DNA from 2 places in the Paenibacillus sp. FSL W8-0919 genome. Region 2 is predicted to be linked to the other one. Evidence: riboswitches for the same ligand, from Rfam matches in the RefSeq annotation. Region 2 holds a riboswitch; the other holds the start of a gene.
What was found. Region 2 has a riboswitch for cyclic di-AMP ahead of ehuB (ectoine/hydroxyectoine ABC transporter substrate-binding protein EhuB). Riboswitches for the same ligand answer to the same signal wherever they lie in the genome.
Positions count from the first base shown of each region.

Region 1: another riboswitch for cyclic di-AMP. It lies ahead of NST44_RS04995 (ubiquitin-like domain-containing protein); the one in region 2 lies ahead of ehuB (ectoine/hydroxyectoine ABC transporter substrate-binding protein EhuB).

Region 1 is NZ_JBBOPV010000001.1:1,164,071-1,172,152, forward strand. It holds gene rsmA (16S rRNA (adenine(1518)-N(6)/adenine(1519)-N(6))-dimethyltransferase RsmA) at 1-161, opposite strand, end outside; gene rnmV (ribonuclease M5) at 163-711, opposite strand; gene NST44_RS04995 (ubiquitin-like domain-containing protein) at 940-2,130, opposite strand; cyclic di-AMP (ydaO/yuaA leader) riboswitch at 2,407-2,620, opposite strand; gene NST44_RS05000 (TatD family hydrolase) at 2,831-3,598, opposite strand; gene NST44_RS05005 (HD domain-containing protein) at 3,758-5,047, opposite strand; gene NST44_RS05010 (AbrB/MazE/SpoVT family DNA-binding domain-containing protein) at 5,370-5,624, shown strand; gene rsmI (16S rRNA (cytidine(1402)-2'-O)-methyltransferase) at 5,912-6,802, opposite strand; gene NST44_RS05020 (tRNA1(Val) (adenine(37)-N6)-methyltransferase) at 6,799-7,563, opposite strand; gene yabA (DNA replication initiation control protein YabA) at 7,738-8,082, opposite strand, start outside.
Region 2 is NZ_JBBOPV010000001.1:2,052,613-2,060,694, forward strand. It holds gene NST44_RS08910 (hypothetical protein) at 1-38, opposite strand, end outside; gene NST44_RS08915 (SDR family NAD(P)-dependent oxidoreductase) at 280-1,023, shown strand; gene NST44_RS08920 (transposase) at 1,124-1,468, shown strand; gene NST44_RS08925 (IS3 family transposase) at 1,405-2,298, shown strand; gene NST44_RS08930 (exosporium glycoprotein BclB-related protein) at 2,392-3,195, opposite strand; cyclic di-AMP (ydaO/yuaA leader) riboswitch at 3,754-3,900, shown strand; gene ehuB (ectoine/hydroxyectoine ABC transporter substrate-binding protein EhuB) at 4,338-5,192, shown strand; gene ehuC (ectoine/hydroxyectoine ABC transporter permease subunit EhuC) at 5,194-5,847, shown strand; gene ehuD (ectoine/hydroxyectoine ABC transporter permease subunit EhuD) at 5,851-6,513, shown strand; gene ehuA (ectoine/hydroxyectoine ABC transporter ATP-binding protein EhuA) at 6,526-7,374, shown strand; gene ectA (diaminobutyrate acetyltransferase) at 7,412-7,924, shown strand; gene ectB (diaminobutyrate--2-oxoglutarate transaminase) at 7,942-8,082, shown strand, end outside.

The DNA of each region.
Region 1 (8,082 bases), 890 kb from region 2:
GCACCTTTCTCTTTATCAAGGCCGGCCGCCTCCACAATCTTGCCCAAAATATTCTGGTCGATCAGAAAATTCTGTCCCAGGCTCTTCTTAAAGGAAAAGCCATGGCGGGCAATGATCTCCTTCGTGCGTCTAGGTGTCGATATATCTTCCATCCGGTTCATATCAGCTTTGGCCTCCCTCTTCCAGCTGCGCAAGCGCCGCCAGAAACTCTTCACGCGATATTTGAAACATCGCCATACGTTTATGGAACTGCTTGGAGTTGCAATACCCGATACCCAGGACATTTCCCATGAACATTCTCCGGGCTGCAGCCTCCGGATGAGCCGTCAGCCCCGCATCGATCATATCCTCCAGGCTGATCTGACTCTCCGCCCCCTCAAATGAGGTGTGGACGCGATCCAGGGCATGACGTATAGCCTCCGGAGATGCGTTCTCGACTCCGATATCGCCCTTGCGCGTCGCATCCGCCTCCGGTATGAAGGCGTGCTTGCAGCCGGGGACATGACGGTCGATGATCTTGCGAATCCGTTCCCCTGCATGATCGGGGTCTGTCAGGATAATAACCCCCCTGCGCTCCTTCGCGAGGGCAATACGGCGCAGCGTATGCTTATTAATAGCAGAGCCGCCGGTCTCGATCGTGTCGGCATCCACCGCACGCTTGATCGCTACCGTATCGTCCCTGCCTTCAACCACAATTACTTCTCGGATCATAACGTTCTCTCTTCCTTCCCAAAAGGACACATACCGCCTGTCCGACCGTTCTCCTTGAATCGGCATCGGCTGAAACCATACGGCGTATTTTTTACATGATGGCCCCAAAAATGCGACCAATACGCCGCAAAACAAAAGAAGAGGAGTTTCTCCTCTTCTTCATTATGATCTATTATAAGCTAAATTCGTTAGCATTAGAATGGCAATGTCATTAGAAATTGGGATTCATTAGTTCAAATCAGGCTTTACGGGACCGATCACATAAACGGTGCGCCCCGATTTCCGGCCAAAGTTCATGGCCGCTTTCAGCGAATCGTAATACACATCAATTTTATGTCCCTTAATCGCTCCGCCGGTATCCTCTGCACGGCGGAAGCCAATGCCTTCGATGTACACCCACCAGCCGATCGGAATGATGCTCGGATCAACTGCAATCGTCCGGCCCTCGGTTACCCGTGTTCCGGAAGCCGTGCGGGTTCCGATTCCCGCCTGCTCAGCGGAATATGCGGTCATTGAAACATTATTCAGCACTTTCTGGTATTTGAAATCAACACCCGCTCTGGAGATGACGTTATTCTCCGTCGCTTTGGCGGTGGATACCTTTCTAGTGCCCGTAAGCTTCGCTGGGGCAGACTTCACATTTGGAGTCGCTGCCGCTTGAAGCACGACAGGCTTCTCTACCTTCTTCGTGCCTACGGCAATAATTTTGTCCTTCGTCTTACGCTCGACCTCTTGCGAGACCTTCGTCTTGGATACGAGCTTGCCGTTATGGTACACCTTCTCGTAGTGATGAACGAGAACGCCCGGCTCGCCCCGCTGAATGACACGGTTATCACCGCGCTCCAGCGACGGATCCGCAGTCTTGATGACGCGGAACTCACGGTTCTCCTTCTCCGATACGGTCTGCTTCGTAACCCGAACGATTTGAATGTCCATATCACTGGTAAGCTTGGTGTCCTGTGACGGCTTTACTATATCTTCACCCTTGATCGTAATGCCAGCTTCTTTGAGTACACTATCGACCGTGTCCTGGGTCGTGAATATGGTTTTGGTGGTGCCCCCTACTGTTACTTTAACTGGGATTGCACGGTCAATGATAATCCGGTCCCCATCCTGGATCGTCCCGTTTAAAGGCATCGAGACCTGATCCTGCGGATTCAGCGTGATCGCTTGCTCATCCAGCAATTCCTGAAGCAACGATCCTCTGGTTTCTACCGTGGTTACGCGGCCATCGACCACAATTTGAACTTGCTTGCCCGATTGATCATGGATAACCAGCGATACGAGAAGTGATACCGTAACAGCCCCCATGGCGCCGAGCATCATCAATTGACGCAAATTCTCATGCTTCCATCGCAATGCGTAAGACATGCTGGATGATTGTGATTCATGGGTTTCTTCAGGTTGAAAAATGCCCACTATTCCATCCTCCTTCATAGTCCCGCCGTCTTAGGTAACGCATGAATGCCTTTGACGTGACTATAGCAGTTATTCTCGCAAGGCGTGCTGCTATCTATCTAACGCCCTGCGTCAATCCCCGTCTTCCCGTTCACCACTAGGAATCACCTCCTGTTTACCAACAGTATGACGACACCTTCTCCAATATTCAAAAATAAAAGAAGCCAGCGTGAAAGAGTACTAGAGGCTCTAACGTGGCTTCCTGATGATTGAAATCATGGAAATGGTATGCACGAGAATTCCCCTCTTACTTCGCTTACGGAGTTAGCTGTCGGGTTCGGACGTAAGAGAGACGCCCTAGATCCGGTCGCCCGCTCATGGCGAGGACCTTCACATTCACCCCAAAGACCCGATAAAGAAATCATATACGGCTCGTGCACGACAGTTTACCATGCACGGCAGTATCGGTTCCCCCGTTCCCCAGACTTCGGAGATTAAGCGAGACGGTTCATGAAATATGATCGCTGAAGTTTCAGCTTGCAAACTTGCAGCTTCTTATCACTGAAAAGATGATATCCTGTTTCCATGCAGGTTGTAAAGGAACAATCAAGCACATTTTTTGATGTAAATGGTTAAAAAATTGTAAAACAATCGTCTTTTCAGGTTAAAAAACTTTAATTAATCGCAATTCCTCACTATTTCATCGCTTTTGCTCCCGTTTTCACGAAATGCCAAATCGTTCCAGGGCATTTTTAGTGGTAATTTGGACCAGTTCATCGAAGGACATGCCTCGAATTTCGGCTGCCGTCTCGGCCACCAATTTCACATAAGCGGACTCATTTCGCTTCCCTCGGAAGGGGTGTGGTGTCAGGTAAGGCGAGTCCGTTTCAATGAGCAGACGATCGAGCGGAACCTTGGCCAGAACCTCCTTCGGCTGCTTGGCGTTTTTGAACGTGATCGGCCCGCCGAACGAAATATGAAAGCCCATATCCAGGCATAGCTTGGCCGTTTCCCAGCTGCCTGAGAACGAATGCATCACGCCGCCAACCTCATGAGCCTTCTCTTCCTTCAAAATCTTCACGATATCCTCATGCGCATCACGATTATGAATTACAATCGGCATACGGAGCTCCCGGGCCAGTCCGATTTGGCTGCGCAGCACCCGGTGCTGCACCTCCTTCGGAGACGTATCCCAATGATAATCGAGGCCGATCTCCCCGATCGCAACGACTTTCTCATGACTGCAGAGTGAAGCGATCCATTCCAGGTCGCCCTCCTCCATCGTGATCGCATCCACAGGATGCCAGCCTACCGCCGCATATATAAAATCATACGTCTCCGCCAACTTCATCGTGGTCGGAATCGTTTCACGATTAAATCCGATATTGATCATCCGGCTGACGCCGGCTTCAAGCGCCCGGGCAATGGTTTCCTCCCGGTCCTCGTCGAATTGGGGAGCATCCAGATGGGTGTGTGTGTCGAACAGCATATTCTCTCCCACTCCTTTCTTGTCGATCCTTGATCGTATCTTATCCAGCATAATCTTTATCATTCAGTTCTATGGTTGTCCATTATCAATGCCTCGTGCGTCCGGCCTTGAACCAGGTCCATCCATGATCCAAGCCATGGTCCATCGAATATAACGGACTCATCCCTGCCTGCGAAATAAATCCGCAACTTCGGCCGGCATCCGGTCAAGCAGCGGCTCTACCCTCTCCTCTGGGTAATATAGATAATTCCGGCCCTTATGGATCCCGCTAATGGAGCGTACGATATCGGACACCTCGGAAATTTCCCGAAGTTGGTCATGCCGGTCCAGCAGCAGAATTTGCTTCTCGTTCAACGGCATGCCCGAATGAAACTTATCATAAGGAAGATCGGTCGGAAAATCAATCTCCACATCATACGCGGGATCAAGACCCGCCTCCCGAAACGCCTGGCGGATGGCGTCGATTGTCTCCGGATTGCCGGTGTCGATTTCTATATATTTATAGAGCTTCCGATGGATGAATCGGCCGCATAATTCGCTAAGGAGCTGGTCTTGCTCGGCCGTCCATTGCAGAAACGCCGTTTGAATGAGCGCCTCATCCAGCCGCAGATACTCCTGAACGGTCAAGCGGCCTTCGAACAGAGCCGGCAGCGGTTCGATCATGAACTGAAACGCATACCCTGCTTCATAGAGCTCCTTCGCCCGGCGGAAAATCTGGCGCAGTATGATTTCCGAGCTTCTTGTTACCGGGTGGAAATACACCTGCCAGTACATTTGATATCTGGACATGAGATAATCCTCTACGGCATGCATCCCCGATTCCTTCACAACGATCCGGTCCCGGTGCGGCCGCAGCATCCGCAGAATCCGGTCAATGTCGATCGTCCCGTAATTGACGCCGGTGTAATAGGCATCGCGCAGCAAATAATCCATTCGGTCCGCATCCAGCGGACTCGTCACCAGATTCATCACGATCGGTTTGTCATACGTCTTGCGGATGACGGAAGCGACCCGCTCCGGGAAGTCCTCCCCCAGCTCCAGGAGCACCTTGTTCACGCACGTATCGCCGAGCAAGATCCGGCATGTCCAATCCTCGTGGTTCATCTGAAACGCCTCTTCTATAGAATGGGAAAATGGTCCGTGCCCGAGATCATGCAAGAGCGCTGCACATAGGGCCACTTGTCTCTCTTCCGCAGGCCAATCGGAGTATCCTCTTCGCTCGAATTGCGAGATGATTCTTCTTGTAATTTCATAGACACCCAAGGAATGGGAGAATCGGCTGTGCTCTGCGCCATGAAACGTCAGATAGGACGTGCCCAGTTGCCTGACCCGGCGAAGCCGCTGAAATTCCGGCGTGTCGATTAACCGCCAGATAATATCATCCTGTACATGAATATAATTATGAACCGGATCTTTAAACACTTTTTCCTCTGAGATTGGCAGGCGCATCATAAATCACTCCTTAAGTCATAAATTTAGGACTTGGACTATTTTCACTTCTTTTGACATCTAATGTCGAACAATGTCGAATTAGGTAATTTGGCGCTTTCCAAATCGACATATTGAAAAGTGAAGCGTTTTTTGGTTCAAAAATGGTAACTTCGTTGTAGGACAGCGGTTTATTTCACTATATTTTCGTAAATAGGTTCCGAAATCTCAAAAATATAGGTTGACTGTTTTGGGAATCGTTGGTACTATAAATAACATAAAAAATAGAACTATGTCGAATTATGACTTTTTTAAATTATGGCGAGAGGGGCATTAATAAGTTATGATGAAATCAACAGGAATTGTAAGGAAAGTCGATGAGCTTGGACGGGTCGTTATTCCAATCGAACTGCGCCGTACACTCGGCATTGGCGAGAAGGACGCTCTTGAAATTTATGTGGACGGTGAACGCATCATGCTGAAGAAGTATGAGCCTGCGTGCATCTTCTGCGGCAATGCTGAGAACGTTACGTACTTCAAAGGTAAAATCGTTTGCCATGAATGTATCTCGGAAATCCCTACACCTGTGACAAATTAAAGATATTAGTATATAATAGGTACACAATCACATTTTGTTAATTCTAACCTTTTTCATATCTCCTTGGTGCCTTCCTCGGCTATGAACCCGGCCGCAGGAAGGTCTTTTTTTATGCGCAATTTCCCGCGGTCGGCATAACGCTATGTAAATCCTCACCGCGATCATGAGGAAAATGATATTGTTCGTCAGAGACGGCCTAGTTCAGATTAAATGTGCCCCGGGCAGTTGTTGACTTCGGCAGGCTGCGGGGACCACCTCTTAGTCACTTGCGCAGCAGGCTACTAAAATTAATCCCCCAGCAGCGCATTATAGATATCCCGCTTCGATACGCCGCGGTCTGCCGCTGTTTTCTTCATGGCCTCCTTACGGCTCAATCCCTCCTGCTCATATCTGCCGACATGCTCCTCTAAGGAAAGCTCCTGCCACCAAGCATTTAGCTCCATCCGCTCATCCTCGGGGTTTCTGCCCTCCACCACCACGCAGTACTCGCCCAGAGGCGGATGCTCCTCTAGCCAGGATAGGCATGCTTCCACGGTTCCACGGGCAAATTCCTCATAGCGCTTGGTGAGCTCCCGGGCCAGCGTAATCTTTCGATCGCCCAGAACCTCCTTCATTAGCTCTAAGGTCTTCTTGATGCGATGCGGGGATTCATAGAAGATCAGCGTTCCCTGGGCCGATTGCAGCGCGTTTAACTGTGCCACAATGTCTTTGCGTTCCCTGGGCAAAAATCCGATAAACGTAAACCGTTCGGTTGGCAGGCCCGATGCGATTAACGCCGATAACGCGGCATTTGCTCCGGGAACCGGAATGACCGATATTCCGGCTTCAATCGCCAGTGCCACGAGGTCGGTGCCAGGGTCGGAAATCGCCGGCAGACCGGCATCGCTCACGAGCGCTACATTTTTTCCTTCTATTATATATCGTATAATTTCAGGGCCGCTTGCCGCCTTATTATGCTCATGATAACTAAACAATGGCTTGGATGGAATTTCAAAATGCGTAAGCAGTTTCCTGCTCTGTCTTGTATCCTCCGCCGCAATGATATCGCATTCCTTAAGAACGCGTACCGCCCGGTAGGTCATATCCTCCAAATTGCCGATCGGGGTTGCAACCAAAAATAACGATCCGGTGCTCCCTGCACCTGGCGATTCAAAGCTTCGCTGCAATGATATCCTCATGCTTGATCATCCTCATTCGTTCCATAATATATGTCCATAAATTCGGCGCAGTATTTCCCCTGCTCGTCATAAACGATGAGCGGCGGCCGTAGGCGAACCTCGGGCTTCCCGTCCCGTATGCCCTCGATCAACACCATATTGGCTTCCAGATGGGCACGGGGGTGAACAAAACGGATCACCTTCGGCTCAATCCGGTATTTACTCATAAGCGTTATAATCTCGGCCAGTCGCAGCGGCTTGTGCACCATGCTCATTTTCCCGCCTTGACGAAGCAGCCTGGAGCAGGAAGCAATCACTTCCTCCAGCGTACAATGAATCTCATGTCTGGCAATGGCTTGATGCGGATTCAGCTTGATGTCGCTGCCGTTCATCGGCATATATGGAGGATTCACCGTGATCACGTCGTATGCGCCATATCCCGTCTCCTTGTACAGCTCTCTCAAGTCGCCTTCCCGGATCGTGATTTGGTGCTCAAGATCATTCATATAGACGCTTCGTCTTGCCATATCGGCCAGTCTCGGCTGTATTTCGATCCCTTCGATCGGTGCGCCTGTCCGTGTGGACAAGAGAATAGGAATCACTCCATTCCCGGTGCACATATCAAGAATCTTCCCTCTCCGCGGGATGCTGGCAAACCGTGCAAGCAGCACCGCATCCATAGAGAAGCTGAACACCTCCTCGCTTTGGATGATTCCGAGCTCATGCGTCAGCAGATCATCAATCCGCTCGGATGGATGTAAATGTACGTCCTTCAATTTCATAGTTTCAACCCTTTGGCTTGATAGTTAGGGGCACGTGTCGGGATTGAGACTCCGATCCCTTCGTGCTCATAATTTTATTTCGCGGTGTTCACCAAATGCAAGGAGCCTGAAGATCCCTTACAGTATAACCTTCAAATGCTAGAAAAAAACCGTAGGCAATATCCCTACGGCTTCTTATTTATTCAAAAATGACAAGCAGAACAGGCAATCCCCTTCCGTACGCAAATGTCCATAGTACACATTGCAGATGTGAAAGCCTTCGTGATAGAGACGGGCCAGGTTGTCGTATCCTTCCCCGACCACATCTTCCTCCTGATCCTCCTGCTCGGCACGAGGCTGAGGCATCGAGGCTACCGGGTGTTCCAATTCCGCCGGATTGACTTCCCTTTTTAATATTTTCCGGAGCTGTTCATTTTCAAGACTGAGGCGATGGTTCTCTTCCAGCAGTTCCTTGATGACCAGCTTGAGTCCACCCAGTTCACTGTGTATATGTCCCATCTGTGTTTCCAACTCTTGAAT
Region 2 (8,082 bases):
ACCTGAATGAACCGTGTGCCTTTATCGAACGTATTCAATAGACATTGTGACCTCCCTTATGATGTCATGTTGATGTAGTACTGAATGATTATACAGTCTGTCCATGTTTATATTCTAATGGAAATAATTAGGTAGTCCCTTCTGCTCAAAGAAGGCCTATTTTCGGATGAAAATAGAATAGATATGGGGGAATTTGCTCACGCTAGGTTAATTCCATTATGTGTGACATAATCATGCTGTTTTGAGTCGAAAATTATCAAATCAAGGAGTGGGACAAACATGAGATTTCAGTCGAAGGTTGTCATTGTAACCGGCGGCGCGAGCGGGATTGGTGAAGCGACGGTCCGGCTGTTCGCACAAGAAGGGGCAAAGGTGGTTATAGCGGATTTTTCAGATCGTGGACAAACCCTATCGGATCAATTAAGACAAGACGGATATGAGGCGCTGTTCGTGAAGACCGATGTGACCAAGGAATCGGAAGTGATCCGCATGGTCGAGCAGACGGTGAGCCATTATGAGCGCATTGATGTTTTATTCGCCAACGCGGGGATTGCGAAGGATGCACCGGCCGATGTGCTGGAGCTCGACAATTGGCAGCGGACGATCGATATTAATTTAACGGGCGTCTTTCTGTGCGATAAGTACGTGATCAAGCAAATGCTGTCCCAAGGCACCGGCGGCGCGATCGTAAATTGCGGCTCGATCCACAGCCATGTCGGCAAATCCGGGGTAACCGCTTATGCTTCAGCCAAAGGCGGGGTGAAGCTGTTGACGCAATCCATGGGGGCTGATTATGCTTCGAAAGGCATCCGGATTAACGCCGTATGTCCCGGATATATCGACACCCCGCTGATCCAGGGGCGGACGGAAGCCATTACGCAGCATCTGGTCGGCCTTCATCCGATGGGGCGCTTGGGACAGCCGGAAGAGGTAGCGAAGGCCGTCTTGTTTCTGGCCAGTGATGATGCATCGTTTATAACAGGAACGACCCTTTTGGTTGATGGAGGATATACAGCGGTTTAAATGCCTGCACAAGAAAGCCCCGAGAGGACTGATATTATCCCCTTTAAGTAGACAGTGTGTAAAAAGCGCATTAAAGTCTACTTTGGAGGGGATTTTTTCCATGGGCGAAATAAGAAAGACATATGACATCGAATTTAAGCGCAAGGCTGTTGCGATGTTCCTGGAGGAAGGTCTTGGCTACAAGACGGTAGCCAAGACCTTGGGCATCGATGATAGGATGGTTCGAAGATGGGTGGCTCACTACGAGCGAGAAGGAATTGAGGGTCTCAAGGAAAAAAGAGGCACCTCGACGGGTTCGAAGAACGGGAGACCGAAGAAGGCCAAAACCTTGGAGGAAGAAGTCCTGCGGCTGCGAGCGGAGAATGCCTTGCTAAAAAAGCTATGGGAACTGCAAAGGGGGCAAGAGCAAAGCGACGTCAAACCTACCAAGCCATCGAAGCGCTAACTAGCAACTACCCCGTGGCCTTGCTGTGTGAACTGGCAGGTATCGCTCGAAGTAGTTACTACAAATGGGCAGCCAGAAAGAATAATCCAACGCCCAAACAGATCGATGAGCAGGCTCTGAAAGAGAAGATTCTAGAGTGCCATACTCAGCTAAAGGGCATTTACGGATACCCACGGATTCGTGTCTGGCTAAAGAAAACCTTTGGCTTGAACGTCAACCATAAGCGTGTGTACCGGCTGATGAAAGAACTGGGGATTCGTGCGCGCATTAGGCGAAGGAAGCCATACTTTGGCCGTCGGGAGGCAGGGATTACCTCAACCAATGTACTGAATCGGGATTTTAACGCCACGGCACCCAATACGAAATGGGTCACCGATGTGACCTATCTGCCAATCGGCTCTCGCTTTCTGTACCTGTCGGTTATTTTTGACCTGTATAACAACGAGGTGGTTGCCTTTCGGATCGGACGCCACAACAATTTAAAGCTTGTGCTGGAGACCGTACAAGCAGCTGTACATAAACGCAAAGTAGCCAACCTGCTGCTCCACAGCGACCAGGGCTTCCAGTATACTCACAAGGAGTACCATGCTTTTTTGAAGCGTAAGAAAATTAAAGTGAGTATGTCGCGTAAGGGAAACTGCTGGGATAACGCTTGTATCGAGAGCTTCTTTGGACACCTGAAGTCAGAATGTCTTCGACTCGACACTTTCTCGACCGAGGAAGAGCTCGTAAAGGCAATTGAACGATATATCCATTTTTACAACCATGAACGTTTTCAACAAAAACTAAACAACCTTAGTCCGGTTGAGTACCGAACTAGGGTTGCTTAAGGCTGCTTTTTTAGGCTGTCTACTTGACAGGGTTAAGTTCAGACTCGGGGCTTTTTGCATATTCCAAGGAAGCTCTATTATATCGAGGGCGAATTATATAATGCTGACACCAGCGCTTCCGTAGCCAGCTACGGCAGTAGCGATCGTGATTCCTGAAGCCGTAGCTGAGAATACCATCAGCAAGCGGGTATTGGCCGCTACTGGAATGGCCAGACCGTCCACAAAACCGTTGCTGACTGTACCAAGGGCAAGAACGCCGGTAAGCGGAGGAGCCAGCGTTACAACCGCACCTGGAATTGGGGTGAAAATATTGCTTGTTGCCGGGGCGCTGTACAGCTGTGCTGTGATCGTAACGGTTGTTCCAACCAAGGAGAGCGCTACCGTAGTGCTGAAGGTTGCCGAGATCGCATCAATGGTGCCTGCTCTCGGCGTGTTGAATGCAAAGTCAAGCAGTGTTCCCCCAGCGCCGGTAAGGTCGACGGTTCCGCCAGCCAAGGTGACCGCTGGTCCGGAATTGCCGAAGCCTACCAGTCCGACCGTTCCAACCAACCCGCCGACAAGCGTTGTCAAGGCAAGCGGGATACCGGAAGCGAACGGAATGATGGCGCCTCCGCCAGGTATCCCCGGTACACCCGCAGGTCCTGCAGGTCCGACAGGTCCCGCAGGTCCGACAGGTCCAGCCGGCCCTACCGGTCCAGGGATGCCCTGTGGTCCTGCAGGCCCTGGAATGCCTTGCGGTCCCGCAGGTCCGATCGGCCCAATCGGTCCGACAGGCCCAACCGGTCCAATCCGCCCGCGCGAAACTCTTGGACAGCGGCGCACAAGCACCAGATCCTTTTTACCGTGATCGTGTTTGCCTTTGCCATGATCGTGGCATTTCTTTTTAGCGTGAAGCACTTTTTTCTCTATTTTTTTAGGTGAGCACAATTTCTTTTTTCTAAGAGAACGATCCAAATTCAAGCACCTCCTTTAGATTTGTTCTATACTACGCAACTTTTGCCTTGGGGGCATGGGTTAATAGCGTATTCCTGGTAGAAGGATGCCTATTATTTGCTAGAATGTACGGTTGCCCTATAGTAGGGGGCCCACCGATTCCGTCTGAGACAGGCCCGGCGCGGGCTGAAATGAGCGGGGGATAAAGACAAGCAATAGGATGTCATCCAGCGCACGAAAAAAATTTTTTTTTCGGGGAAGTACGAAGTCTCCTTTGCCACCTTTCGTACCGATCATTAACCGCATGAAAGATCAATGGGATGAACTTCGGGGGCTGGGTGGCGATAATCCTTGCTGTTAAGCGGATTGCACGCTCCGGGCAATATACCGAGATGAGCTGCCGCCCCCCCAATCCTCGGTTAACGGAAGCATGAGGTCACCTTCGTACCGGCATGGAAATGACTCCTGAAAGGGATCAAAAATGCGCGAAACGGGTTTGACTTTTCCTGGGTTTCCTTTTATCATGAACACACGCTTAGTTTCCGGCATGCACATGACGGAAAGCGGGGGAACCAGTTTTATCAGGGGCGAGTCACTTGATTTCAGAGTGTAGGGTACCATCTTACCCGAGTCCGTCAGCTAACCTCGTCAGCAGTGGATGGGTCTTTTATACATAACCGATGTTCATAAACAAAGGCCCTTGATTCTCTATAGGGGCCTTTTTCTCTATGTTGACCCCCTGCTGGCGGAGCTGTGTCCAATTCCCCTGTTCGGAGGTCTTTTTTGCGTGGACTTTGAATGGGATGTGAAAGGAGGACGACAGGCTGTAATGTGTCTTCAACTGAAGTGGTCTAGAAGAGGCGCTGTAGTTAGAGCAACAGGGCGATGCAGGAGTTCGGTCCCTTGAAGCCTGATGATGGTGCGCGGGGACAAGAGCTTCAAAAATCCCCAGTAAATCTATCTATAAACTTTGTTATTTGCGTGTCGTTGATTGTTCAACTGGTTACTTAAGCTCATCGAGTTGATGCCGGGTGTTTAAGAAATTCTTTGGGTCATTATCGAGGATTATAGGAGTTCATGTGATTAACGAAAGGTTGTGGAAGGATTTGAAGAAAGTGATTGTGCTGGTTTGGTGTTTGATTATGGTGGTATCCTTGGCCGCTTGCGGCGAGAAAGGGAGCACGCTGGAGCAGGCGATTGAACGTGGGTATGTCACGGTCGGCTTTGCGAATGAGAAGCCGTACGCTTACAAGGAGGCGAACGGCGAGCTTACCGGCGAGGCGGTCGAAATTGCCCGCGTCATTCTGGAGCGCCTTGGCATCAAGGAAATGAGGGGGGAGCTTACCGAATTCGGGTCGCTTGTAGCGGGGCTGCAAGCCGACCGGTTCGACATGATAACGGCCGGGATGTTCATTAATCCGGAACGCTGCTCGGCAGTCTTGTTCGCCGATCCGGAGTACAGTATCGGGGAAGCGCTGGCGGTAAAGAAGGGGAATCCGCTCGGGCTTGGAAGCTATGCAGATGTTGCCAAGGATGATGATGCCAAGGTCGCCGTCATGACCGGTGCCGTCGAGATCGGATACATGGAGAAGTCGGGCATTCCTTCCGAGCGCATTGTCCAGGTGCCTGATCAGGCTTCGGCAATCAGTGCGCTGCAGGCGGACCGTGTGCAGGCAATCACGATGACGGGACCGTCGCTGCAGGCAATGCTGGATTCCGCAAGCGATGAGAGCATCGAGCGCGTAACCGACTTTGAGCAGCCGGTCATTGACGGTGAAAGCGTGCGCGGGTACGGCGCGACCGCATTTCGGAAAGCGGACACCGAATTTCAGGAAGCCTATAATGCGGAGCTGCAAAAAATGAAAGAATCCGGCGAGCTCCTGGAAATCTTGCAGCAGTTCGGATTTACCGAGGAAGAGCTGCCGGGCGACATGACAGCGGCTGCGCTCTGCGGGAAATAGCATGCCGAACTCCTGGATTGAGTTCCTTCCCACACTGTTGAAGGGCGCGGAAATTACGGTCCTGGTCGCGATATTTTCCGCCATGCTTGCGATTGTTGCAGCCTTTGCGGCAGGACTATCCCGGTTATCCAAGCTGTGGATCCTGCGCACGCTAGCCGCTGTTTATGTGGAGGTCTTTCGGGGTACCTCCCTGCTTGTTCAGCTATTCTGGCTGTACTTCGCCCTTCCGTTCATCGGCATCGAGCTTCCGAAAATGCTGGCGGCTATTTTGGCAATCGGGCTCAACTTCGGTGCGTACGGCTCGGAGATTGTCCGCAGTGCGGTGCTCGCGGTACCCAAAGGTCAATGGGAGGCAGCGGTCGCGCTCAACCTGAAGCCCTGGCAGCGGATGTTGAACGTGATTTTGCCGCAAGCAACGCTTAGGATGCTGCCGCCGTTCGGGAACCAGCTGGTGGAGCTGATTAAGTCAACGTCGCTCGTCTATTTCATCACGATGGCGGATCTGACCTATCAGGCGATGGTGCTCCGCAACAACTATATTGCCTGGACGACGGAAATTCTTGCGCTGCTGCTCCTGTTGTACTTTGTGATCGCTACGCTCGTTGCGGTGGCGGTCCGGCTGCTCGAGCGGAAATTGACGGCGGGGAGGATGTAGCCTATGTGGGATTGGAATTATGCATTTGATATTTTACCGGAGCTGCTGCGGGCGCTCCAAATGACCGTATGGGTAACGCTCTGTGCGTTCGTGGTTGCGCTTATTGTTGGGTTGCTGCTGGCTTTTGCCGCGCGGAGCCGATTTAAGCCACTGTCGCTGATCACCAAAGGAATCATTGAGTTTATCCGAAACACGCCGCTGCTCGTGCAAGTCTTCTTTCTGTATTACAGTCTGCCGCTCCTAATGGGCATCTCGATCCCCGCCTTCTATGCTGGAGTGATCGGACTGGGGCTGCATTACAGCACCTATTTGTCCGAGGTGTACCGATCAGGCATTGAAGCGGTACCGAAGGGGCAGTGGGAGGCGGCAACGGCGCTGAATTATACGAAGGCCCAGACCTGGCGCAGCATCATATTGCCGCAGGCGGTACCGCCGATCATCCCGGTGCTGGGGAACTATTTGATCGTGATGTTTAAGGAAACGCCGATTTTGTGTGCGATTACGCTGGTGGAAATGATGATGACGGCTAAAAATATCGTGTCCCAGTCCTTTCGGGCGTTCGAGCCGTACACGCTGGTCGGAATTTTATTCCTGATCATCAGTTATATCGCGTCGCTGCTGGTTCAAAGGCTGGAAAAGCGCATGAATCTGCAGCGGGGACAATGAGGAGGGAAAGCGATGAATGCAGTTGTGATCGACGAACAGGAGGAGGCCCTGCCGTCCCGGACGGAGGAAAAGCCTTCAACCGGTATGCAGCCGATCGTGAGATATAAAGGGGTCACCAAATCCTTCGGCGAGCTGCAGGTACTCAAAGGCATCGATTTGGAGATCCAGCCCGGAGAGAAGGTGGCCGTGATCGGTCCGAGCGGTTCGGGGAAGACGACGCTGGGCCGGATGCTGATGACGCTCGAGGAGCCGACCGAAGGCACGATCGAGGTCGACGGCGAGCTGCTCTGGCATATGTACCATAAGGGAAAGCTCGTCCTGGCGGACGAAAAGCATCTGCACCGGATGCGATGCAATGTCGGAATGGTGTTCCAGCATTTCAATCTGTTCCCGCACATGAATGTGCTGCGAAACGTTACCGAGGCTCCGCGCAAAGTGCTCGGCTTGTCCAAGGAAGAAGCGGAGGAACGTGCAGTGTCCATGCTGGGCAAGGTAGGCCTTGCCGATAAGCTGAAGATGTATCCGGCGAATCTGTCCGGGGGACAGAAGCAGCGTGTCGCCATAGCAAGAGCGCTCGTTATGCGGCCGAAGGTGATGGTGTTCGACGAGGTGACGTCCGCACTGGACCCCGAGCTGGTGGGCGAGGTGCTTGCCGTGATCCGGGAGATCGCCGAGGAAGGCGAGATGGCGATGCTGCTGATTACGCATGAGATGGATTTCGCTAAAGAGATTGCCGACCGGGTGATCTTCGGCGCCGATGGCCGGATTGTCGAGCAGGGAACGCCGGAGGAGATTTTCGATCATCCGAAGAGCGAACGGCTGCGGAGCTTTTTGCAGCGCTTCCGCTCCGGTCGCGATTAAAACGTGGTGATGAATCAGGAAGGGGGGGGTGATTCCTATGGCAGTTGAGACACGTACCGAAATCATTTACCGAAGACCGGAAGCGCAGGACGGCACCCGGATCTGGGAGCTTGTCCGCGACACGGGTTCACTCGATCTGAACTCCCCGTATTGCTATATCCTGCTGGGCGATTATTTCAACGATACCTGCATGATCGCCGAGCATGAAGGGGAGATTGTCGGATTTATCTCTGCATTTCGTTCGCCACGAAATCCCGAGACGCTGTTTGTATGGCAGGTGGCGGTGGCGAGCTCGCATCGGAGGCAGGGAATCGCCCGGACGATGCTGGAGAGCATTCTGAACCAACCGGCTTGCCGCGGTGTCCGATTTATTGAGGCGACCGTTTCGCCCAGTAATATCGCATCCCGGCGGTTATTTCTCGGCTTTGCCGAAGAGAAGTCGATCCCCAGCACGGTAACCGTCGGTTACGGGGCGGATCTGTTCCCGGATGGAACGATCCATGAGGATGAGCCGCTGTTCGTGATTGGCCCTTTTTTCAATGACATTTAAACAAAATGGAGGGAAATATGGACAACCAAGTCATGGAGATGCCGAAGCTTACGGTGTTTGACAAGCTGGAGTCGGAAGTAAGAAGCTATTGCCGCAGTTTTCAGACTGTTTTTGACAGGGCTAAAAATGCAAGGCTCTGGGATACCCGGGGCAATGCG